3 regions of the Flectobacillus major DSM 103 genome follow, and region 3 is predicted to be linked to each of the others. Evidence: riboswitches for the same ligand, from Rfam matches in the RefSeq annotation. Region 3 holds a riboswitch; each other region holds the start of a gene.

Region 1 (3,286 bases), 670 kb from region 3:
ATCATTAATAGGTTATAATAAATTCAGTTCAGACTTTCTTGATGAGTATATTCCTCTTAGTCGCTGAGCTAGTGGTTTTGCAACTAAGAGGATTTTACCTTGTTCTTCTTCCCCTAAAGTAATTCATTGTGAATAAGTGCATCTAAATCTAAGATACGACCTATTTTGGCATTGCATTCTTCTGGTGTGGCCATTTCCCATTCGTTTAGGTTTTGAATAGTTTTGTCTGCTATATTGGTGAGAGCCTCGTTGGTCAAAAATGCCTGATGCCCTGTAACAAGTACATTATTAAAGTTCATCAAATCGGTTAAGAGTTTGTCCTTCCCTTCAGTTGGAAAATGGTTTTTGAAGAAAATACCTCGCTCATTTTCATAAACATCGAGTCCTAAGTAGCCGATTTTCCTGTCTCGTAAGGCTTCTAATACATCAACCGTATTGAGTAGCCCTCCACGGCTAGTGTTGATAAGCATTACATTTTTTTTCATCAGTTCAAGCTGAGGCTTGCTAATCAAATGCTTGGTTTCGTCGGTAAGTGGGGCATGTAATGTAATAATATCGGAAGCCGCCAGAAGTTCGTCCAATTCTACAAATTTCATTTGCTCGGTCGATGTACGGTAGTTTTTCACATAGTTGTCGTACACCAATAATTTACAGCCAAAGCCTTTCAGAATATCAGCTACAACGCCACCAATAGTACCCAAGCCAATAATACCTACTGTTTTTTGGTACATATCAAAGCCAATCAAACTACTTAGTTCAAACTGATAAGCGTGCGATTTGGCGTTGGCTATAATTAATTTCCTGTTCAACGCCAGCATTAATGCCACCGTATGTTCGGCTACTGAATTGGGCGAATAATGTGGAACATTGGCAATTCTGATACCTAATTCACTGGCTACCTTTAAGTCAATGTGGTCGATACCTACCGAACGTGTGGCTACGTATTGGACACCCACTTGATGTAATTTGCGAAGTACATCACCAGAAGCATCGTCATTGGTAAATAGTACCACAGCATCGTATCCTTTGGCCATACTAGCAGTATCAAGATTGAGCGGTTTGCTGGTTACCGTTAAATCATGTTTTTGTTGATTGGCATCTAACAAATACGATTTTTCAAATTCTTTGGTACTATAAATTAAAGCTTTCATACGCAGGGATATTTTGAATGATTACCCAAAGATACAGGTATTCTGGGGGGGTGTTCCATGATAATAATCAGCTACCTAGCAAGCAATCGTCAGATACCCCAAAAATATAACACAGGCTTATTCTATAATAAAAAATACCAATTGCTTTTATCTTTCAGAATACTACAGTAAGTTTGTCGCAGACTTTAGGGGTGCCTTAATATACGGGCTGAGATTATACCCTTTGAACCTGAACAACGTAATGGTTGCGAAGGAAAAAGCAGAGCCGATTACCTTTTTGAGAATAACTGGGTTATTTTTCAGAAAAGCTCAACACAAGCTGTTTTTCATCAAGTCATATTGCTGGTAGATTTTATGACCCTTTGCTGGGGGTATTTACGGTATATGTTATGTATGGCTGTGTCGATGGGCTTACTCTTTTCTATCTTTTTTAGATTCAAGGATTATTTCACTTGCTCCTAGAGGTCTGTTGTTGTTTTAAACCCTAAACAATTATGACCCTTTTTGTCAATAATCAAGCATTAGATTTTCCAGAAGAAGTTACCGTGGCAATGCTCTTAAACGAGCAGCAACTCACACATCTCAAAGGTTTGGCCATTGCTGTCAATGATTGGGTTTTGCCCAAAACTGCCTGGGCAAATTATCGTTTTTCGCACAACGACCATATTACCATAATTAGGGCCAGTCAAGGTGGGTAATAATAGGGCATTTTTCCGACACTATCTTATTTCGTTTTACTCAACCTCAATATTTTCATGAAAAAATACCAAGAAAGTCAGCCAAGCGAACAGGCCATTAGCAGAACTCCGTTTCCCAACTCAAAGAAAATTTATGTAAAAGGACAAATCCATGACATAGAAGTGGCTATGCGTGAAATATCCCTTACCGACACCAAAATCAATGGAAGGGTTTTTACGAAAAATCCTTCTGTAACGGTTTATGATACCTCTGGGCCTTATACCGATAGCAATATCGAGATAGACGTAAGAAAAGGATTGCCCAAACTTCGTGAAAATTGGATTATCAATAGAAACGATACCGAACAGCTTACAGGTATTTCGTCGGAATATGGACAAGCACGCTTGGCTATGCAATCGCTAGATGAGCTACGGTTTAACTACCTATCGAATCCACGTCGTGCTCAAAAAGGCAAAAATGTTACACAGCTACATTATGCCCGCAAAGGAATTATTACGCACGAAATGGAATATATTGCCATTCGTGAAAACCAAAAAATTGAAGAAATACAACAACTAGGACATCAACATGCAGGATACAGCTTTGGAGCAAATACACCAAAGGGAGCTATTACACCCGAATTTGTCCGACAAGAAATAGCCGCAGGGCGAGCCATTATTCCTACGAATATTAACCACCCCGAAAGCGAACCCATGATTATTGGACGTAACTTTTTGGTAAAAATCAATGCCAATATAGGTAACTCGGCGGTTAGCTCAAGTATAGAAGAAGAAGTAGAAAAAGCCGTTTGGGCTTGCCGTTGGGGTGCCGACACCATCATGGATTTATCGACAGGGAAAAATATCCATGAAACACGAGAGTGGATTATTCGCAATTCGCCTGTGCCTATTGGTACAGTACCCATTTATCAGGCTTTAGAAAAAGTAGGAGGAAAAGCCGAAGCCCTAACATGGGAGCTATTCAGAGATACCCTTATTGAGCAAGCCGAACAAGGTGTCGATTATTTTACGATTCATGCTGGAGTACTACTTCGTTATGTACCACTTACGGCCAAGCGAGTTACAGGGATTGTGTCCAGAGGAGGGAGTATTATGGCCAAATGGTGTTTGGCACATCACAAAGAAAACTTTTTGTATACTCACTTTGAAGAAATTTGTGAAATTATGAAAGCCTACGATGTGAGCTTTTCGTTGGGCGATGGCCTACGCCCTGGTAGTATTGCCGATGCCAACGACGAAGCTCAATTTGGCGAGTTGGAAACTTTGGGCGAGCTTACCAAAATTGCATGGAAGCACGATATTCAGGTAATGATAGAAGGCCCTGGGCATGTGCCTATGCACTTGATTAAGGAAAATATGGACAAGCAACTCAAAGCGTGCGACGAAGCTCCATTTTATACTTTGGGGCCATTAACCACCGATATTGCACCTGGCTAC
Region 2 (3,286 bases), 1.8 Mb from region 3:
GAGATATACGTCGTAAAGGGTTTCGCCAAGCAGATGTCCACCTTTTACCAAGACTGCTGATGAACCTTTGGCTAAAATAGCGGCCGCAGCTTTTTTCATTTCATCAATATTGGCAATAGGCATTTTGGCCAAAATAGTAGCTTCGTCCAAATTGGGCGTTATGAGTTTTGCTAGTGGAAATAGGTATTCTTCCAAAGCCAAAACGGTTTCATTTTCAATCAGTTTATCGCCACTGGTGGCTACCATTACAGGGTCAAAAACCACTGGCACTTCGGGGTAGTTTTTGAGAACATTAGCTATTTCAACGGCCAAATCGGCACGATGAATCATTCCTATTTTGATAGCACGTGGCCGAATATCGTCCATAACAGCCCTAATCTGCCCAGCCACAATATCGGTAGGAATACTATGGATAGCTCGTACTCCAAGGGTATTTTGAACGGTAATAGCCGTAATAGCCGACGTACCAAAACAACCCAAAGCCGAAAAGGTTTTTAAATCGGCCTGAATGCCTGCCCCTCCTCCACTGTCTGAACCTGCAATGGTTAATACTGGAATATATTTTTTCATATCAATGCTTTTTCTATCTGATTTCTGAGTGCTTCGGCAGCTAATGCAGGCTTGCTTGCCGAACAAATAGCCGATACTACCGCAAGGCAGTTGGCCCCCGCTTGTATTACACTAGTGGCATTTTGAAGATTGATAGCCCCAATAGCCACCAACGGTTTAGTAGTTAATTGTCTGATATGGCTCACTCCTTCTAGTTTCCATTCAGTAACGGTATCGTTCTTGGTTGGGGTAGCAAACACAGGACTTAAAGCTAGGTAGTCTGACAGCTCGGCATCGGGCAAAGCCAGTTGTTTTTCGTATTCAATCGAATACCCAAGAATACCAACGTCGTTCCAGCGATGCCTGATTTGATGAGGCGGCATATCATTATTACCAACATGAATCCCCTCGGCGTAGCATTGTTGGGCTACCCAAAGGTTATCATTGATAATCAAGGGTACATTGTACTGGTTGAGCATTTCTTTCAGTTGCAAAGCTTTTACTAAAAACTGCTTATCATCAAGATTTTTTTCACGAAGTTGTACCAAATCTACACCACCTTTTACGGCTTCTTCAGTTACTTTGACTAAGTCTCGGCCAAGGCAGGCTTCTTGGTTGGTCACCAAATACAAGCGATACGGAAATTCAAGCCTATTCATATTCGTCTACTTGGATATACTGTAAAAAGTCTTGTTGGGTTAATTGATACAAGGTATCTAAAAAATGAAGTTGTAAACTAGCCGGCCCTTTGGCAAGATTAGCGGCAATTTGGCCAGCCACACCCATCAAGGCCATTGCTGATACACTTGCCCAAAATTGGCCTTGGGGATTTACAGCCACAAACGCTCCTGTTAATGCTGTAGCAGTACAGCCCATTCCTGTTACTTTGGCCATTAGTGGATGCCCGTTTGACAGCTTGATGATTTTGCCTTGCCCTACAATAATATCAATTGCACCCGAAATACAGACCACACTACCAAACTCTTCGTTGAGTTGCTTGGCAGCCAATACAGCGTCGGTACTGGCATTGGTGCTATCTACGCCTTTGGTTTGGGTAGTATTTTTGTTGGCTAAGGCCAAAATCTCGGAGGCATTTCCACGTATAATACTTGGTTTTTGAACAAGAATCTGTTGCAAAACCTCGTCGCGGTACAACGTAGCTCCAGCCCCTACGGGGTCTAAAACCCAAGGTTTTCCTGATACATTGGCCTGCTCAATGGCCAGCATCATGCTTTTTACCCAGTATTCATCTAGTGTACCAATATTTATAACCAAAGCCCCCGCTATACTCACCATATCGGCCATCTCAGGATGAGCATGTGCCATAATAGGCGACGCCCCCACTGCCAATAGGGCATTAGCGGTATTATTCATCACTACATAATTGGTAATACTATGTACCAGAGGAGATTGCTGGCGAACAGCTTCGATTTGAGTCCAGATTTGCTCTTTCATTATTCCATTTTAGTTATACGATAAAATGGCCTCAGAGCTTCCCGATATAAATAGCAGAATGATTGAATACTTTTCCCTTCGCCAGCATTACCTGGGGCAGGTTCAAAGGGTATTTCTCAGTTCTTTGCAGAACACCCCTAAAGCCGTGGTAAAATTAGCTAGGAATAAGCTATAAACAAAGTTATTTTTGGCTTTGCCACTTATCCTTTTTTTGTTGAAGGAAAGGTGTCTTGTTTTAATTTTGCAAAAAATTTACTCGTTATTGTATTACAACTACCTCGTTTTTCTTAATCAATTTAAAGAATGCTTATTCCTCGTAAACTTATCGTTTTTATTGCTACCAGCCTCGATGGCTATATTGCCACCCACAACGACAACCTTGATTTCCTTTCGGTGGTTGAAAAAGAAGGAGAAGATTATGGCTATCAATCTTTTATCGAAACTGTTGATACGGTTATTTTGGGTCGAAAAACCTATAGTAAAGTGATGCAACTGGTAGATACTTTTCCACATGCCAACAAAGAGACGTATGTTATTACACGGCAATATCTTGAAAACAGACAAAACCTTACTTTTTATCAGGGAAATGTTACTGAACTAGTTCAAAAGCTAAAATCTCGGGAAGGAAAGCATATTTATTGCGATGGCGGTGCTACAATTGTTAACCTATTACTACAATCCAAAGTAGTTGATGAATTGATTATTTCGGTAATTCCTATATTACTGGGTGATGGTATTCGGCTTTTTCAGGGCAATATTCCTACTCAGGGCTTAGAATTGGTTGATACAAAGTCGTATGAAAAAGGTTTGGTTCAGCTCCATTATCGAATCCTAAATTCTTCTGTGTAAGGATAACTTCCATAATTACAATTTACTAAATACCAACATCATGTACTCATTTTTATTAGCATTACACTCCCTTGTTCGTTGGCTTGTACTTATCAGTTTGGTTATAGCTATTTTCAATGCTTTATGGGCTTGGAAGCAAGCCCGTCCTTTTCAAAAAAAGGATAATCTACTCCGTATTGTTACGCTGTCTATTGCTCATACACAAGCCACTTTAGGTTTGGTATTGTATGTAATTAGTCCTATTGTACAATATTTTTATCAAAACTTTGGCACAGCTATTCACCTGCGACAAATTCGCTTTTTTGGTATGGAGCATATCACCGTTATGCTAAGTGCTGTAGTAGTTATAACTATTGGAGCGGTCAAAAGCAAAAAACAACATAACGATACGGCTCGATTCAAAACACTGGCTATTTGGTTTGGTATTGCCTTA
Region 3 (3,286 bases):
ATTTTTGGCGTACCAAATTGGTTTTGGTGATGGTATCTCTACCAATAATAACATTGGGCAAACCGTATTTCGAGAACTTATCTTTTTCCTTGAACTGCTCATAATACCCACGTCCATACGTGTAATGTAGGTTAAAATTGAATGTCCAATTGCTAGAAAGCGAATGCGATGTTAATAACTGATAGTGGTCTTGTTGATAATTGTCGGTTTGGTTATCGTAAGTATAAGAGTTATATGTTCGATTTGTGCTTAATAAGCTAGCGGGTACACCCTCCCAAGCTTGGTAAGTTTTTTCTTTTCCCGAAAATATATTGAGGCGAACAAACGATTTTTTGCCAAAATAAGCCCCCGACAAATAGAAAGATTTTAGGTTGGACGAAGCACGGTCGATATAGCCATCGGAAGTAAGTTTTGATAAACGAGCATCTAACGTAAACTTGTTGTTGAGTAGCCCCGAACCAACCAATATTGTATTTTTCAAAGTATTGAACGACCCATACGACGAATTAACTTCGGCATAAGCATCTTTTCTAAACTCGTTGGTCGACATATTGACAGTAGCACCAAAAGCCCCAGCTCCGTTGGTCGATGTACCTACACCCCTCTGAATCTGAATCGAGTTGACCGAGCTAGCAAAGTCGGGCATATTGACCCAATACACCCCTTGCGATTCTGCATCGTTCAATGGAATACCATTGATAGTAACATTGATACGAGTAGCGTCTGTACCACGAATACGAATACCTGTGTAGCCAACACCTGCACCTGCATCGGAAGTAGTAACCAAGGAAGGCGTAAAGTTGAGCAACTGAGGTATATCTTGTCCAAGGTTTTGTTTTTGTAAATCTTCTTTATTTACATCGCTGTAGGCAACCCCCGACTTTGCGTTGGCTCTGGTAGCATTTACAACAACCTCATCGGCCATAAAAGTACTTTTTTGAAGCAATACTTCTATTTTAGTATTTTCTTGTAAATCAATAGTTTGCTTAAATTTTTCAAAGCCTATAAAGCTTACTTTTATTTGGTACGAACCCTTCTTGAGGTTTTTGATGACAAAATTTCCTTGAGCATCAGAAATAGTACCTCGCATGGTATTTTCGAGAATAACAGTAGCACCAGCAAGGTTTTTTTTGCCATCCCAATCGGCTATTTTGCCCGAAATACTTACTTGTGCCGAAGCCGAAAGTAGGGTTATAAAAAAGAAGAAAATAGTAATAATTCCATGCAAAGGCCCGAAAGAAGCTTTTGGCAAAAGAATTTTAGTCGTTAAATTTTTCATTATTTTGGAAAACATAACGACAGGTAAAGGAGCCAAATCCTGTCAGATTTAACAATAATAAAACCCGTAAAAATTTGATTAATTTAGTAATATCATAGGTTGAAGTTCAACGTTTGATATTATCAAAATCCCTTCGTCGGCATTATCCGCATCAGGTTCAATGGGTATAATCTCAGCCCGTTGTTATAAGGCACCCCTTTTTGTGATTGTGTCACAAAGTTATGATGAAAATAGTATAGTTGTATTTTTCTGAGGCAGAAAGTTTAGATATAACCAGTTTTCTCAGACAAGATTATCTTGGTACTTCTATTTTTTGGACGATTTGTTTGATAATCTCTTCAGTTGTACCACCTTCCATTTCTTTTTCTGGGGTAAGTACAATCCGATGGCGTAATACCGAAGGCACCAATTCTTGAATATCTTCAGGTGTTACAAAATCACGACCTTTAATAGCCGCAAAAGCCTTTGAGGCATTTAGTAAGGCTACCGATGCTCGTGGCGATGCCCCCAAATATAAGAATTTGGAATGTCGGGTTTCATGAATAATCTTGGCGATATACTCTAAGGTTTTTTCTTCTACAATTACCAGACGTACTTTTTCTCGTAATTCTCGTAATTCTTCTGCTGTTAATATTGGATTGATGAGGTTGGCGGGGCTTTGGATAAAAGCCGTTGCACGAGTATGATGCCCCTGAAGAATGGCTATTTCCTCCGACAAATTGGGGTATCCAATCACTACCTTAAACATAAATCTGTCTAACTGAGCTTCTGGTAGGCGGTATGTTCCTTCTTGTTCAATAGGGTTTTGGGTAGCCATTACCAAAAAAGGAAATGCCATAGTGTATTGATTGCCAGCCGTGGTAATTTGTCGTTCTTCCATTACCTCAAACAATGCCGCTTGTGTTTTGGCAGGCGATCGGTTGATTTCATCAATCAAGATAATATTAGAAAAAATAGGGCCTTGTCTAAACTCAAAATCACTGATTTTGGGATTGAACACCGCTGTACCAATCACATCCGACGGCATCATGTCGGGGGTAAATTGAATACGACTAAAATTAACCGAAATAGTTTTGGCCAATAGCTTGGCTGTAAGGGTTTTGGCAACGCCAGGTACACCTTCCAGCAATACATGACCATCGGCAAAAATAGCCGTCAGTAATAAGTCGATAGTGTGCTGTTGGCCAACCACTATTTTGCTGATTTCGGCACGGATATTGGCTACTGCATTATGTAATTGACTAAGGTCTATTCTGGATTCAAGGTTCATGATGATAGTTGTGGGTGGTATGAGGCCAATTTAATAGTTTGTGTCGTGGTAAAAAGTTTCAATTAAGAAATTAAGATGTACAAGTTGTTTTTCTGAAATAGGTGGTTGCTGACGCTGTATCGTTGTGATATAATCTATCAATTCATCTACAGCCTGACGAGTTACCCCCGACTTATTACTAAGGTCATTTTTAAAGTCGTCGTCGATAATATGGGTTGTTAGGTAGAATTTATTACGCACAAAAGCCCAAAAATGAGCTATTTTTTTGTGAGCAATACTAGTATGGTCTTTATTGTTAAAATACAAAAGGCCAACCGTTTCGATAAAAGCCAAAGAGGTATCTTTGGGCGTTTCGATAATAGGAATAACTCGCTGTCGGCGTTTGGCTTCAAAAATCATAAATAACAGAATTCCTAAAATACTCAAATAATAAGCCCATCGCAAAGCTGGCTGACTAACAATATACCTAAATGGTGAGGTATCGTAGCTATCATCGCCAAGATTTTTTTGTGACTTAGCAATTGTCCTAAAACCTTTTCCAAAAGAAGGCATCTGAATATATTCATCCCAAAAAATAGTTTGTTGGGGCAAATACGATAAAGCCTTAAAAGCATATTCACTACTAGAGTTTTGGATAACATAATAATTACTAAAAGCCTTCGGAACAGTACTCAGGTAGAAAAACCCCCGACCAAACGCCATTTTGATAAAATTGGCATATCCCCAATTATTATAGC

What was found. Region 3 has a riboswitch for thiamine pyrophosphate ahead of FLEMA_RS0140860 (TonB-dependent receptor). Riboswitches for the same ligand answer to the same signal wherever they lie in the genome.
Region 1: linked by a shared signal. The riboswitch ahead of thiS (sulfur carrier protein ThiS) and the one ahead of FLEMA_RS0140860 (TonB-dependent receptor) in region 3 are both predicted to bind thiamine pyrophosphate.
Region 2: linked by a shared signal. The riboswitch ahead of thiM (hydroxyethylthiazole kinase) and the one ahead of FLEMA_RS0140860 (TonB-dependent receptor) in region 3 are both predicted to bind thiamine pyrophosphate.

Annotation. Positions count from the first base shown of each region.
Region 1 is NZ_KE386491.1:4,668,517-4,671,802, forward strand. Features, by position in the region: gene FLEMA_RS73920 (hypothetical protein) at 1-18, shown strand, start outside; gene FLEMA_RS73925 (2-hydroxyacid dehydrogenase) at 114-1,151, opposite strand; TPP riboswitch at 1,329-1,424, shown strand; gene thiS (sulfur carrier protein ThiS) at 1,646-1,849, shown strand; gene thiC (phosphomethylpyrimidine synthase ThiC) at 1,907-3,286, shown strand, end outside.
Region 2 is NZ_KE386491.1:2,243,741-2,247,026, forward strand. Features, by position in the region: gene thiD (bifunctional hydroxymethylpyrimidine kinase/phosphomethylpyrimidine kinase) at 1-570, opposite strand, end outside; gene thiE (thiamine phosphate synthase) at 567-1,208, opposite strand; gene thiM (hydroxyethylthiazole kinase) at 1,201-2,004, opposite strand; TPP riboswitch at 2,061-2,153, opposite strand; gene FLEMA_RS0112225 (dihydrofolate reductase family protein) at 2,308-2,853, shown strand; gene FLEMA_RS68360 (hypothetical protein) at 2,894-3,286, shown strand, end outside.
Region 3 is NZ_KE386491.1:3,998,130-4,001,415, forward strand. Features, by position in the region: gene FLEMA_RS0140860 (TonB-dependent receptor) at 1-1,279, opposite strand, end outside; TPP riboswitch at 1,391-1,487, opposite strand; gene FLEMA_RS0140875 (AAA family ATPase) at 1,572-2,552, opposite strand; gene FLEMA_RS72065 (DUF4350 domain-containing protein) at 2,580-3,286, opposite strand, start outside.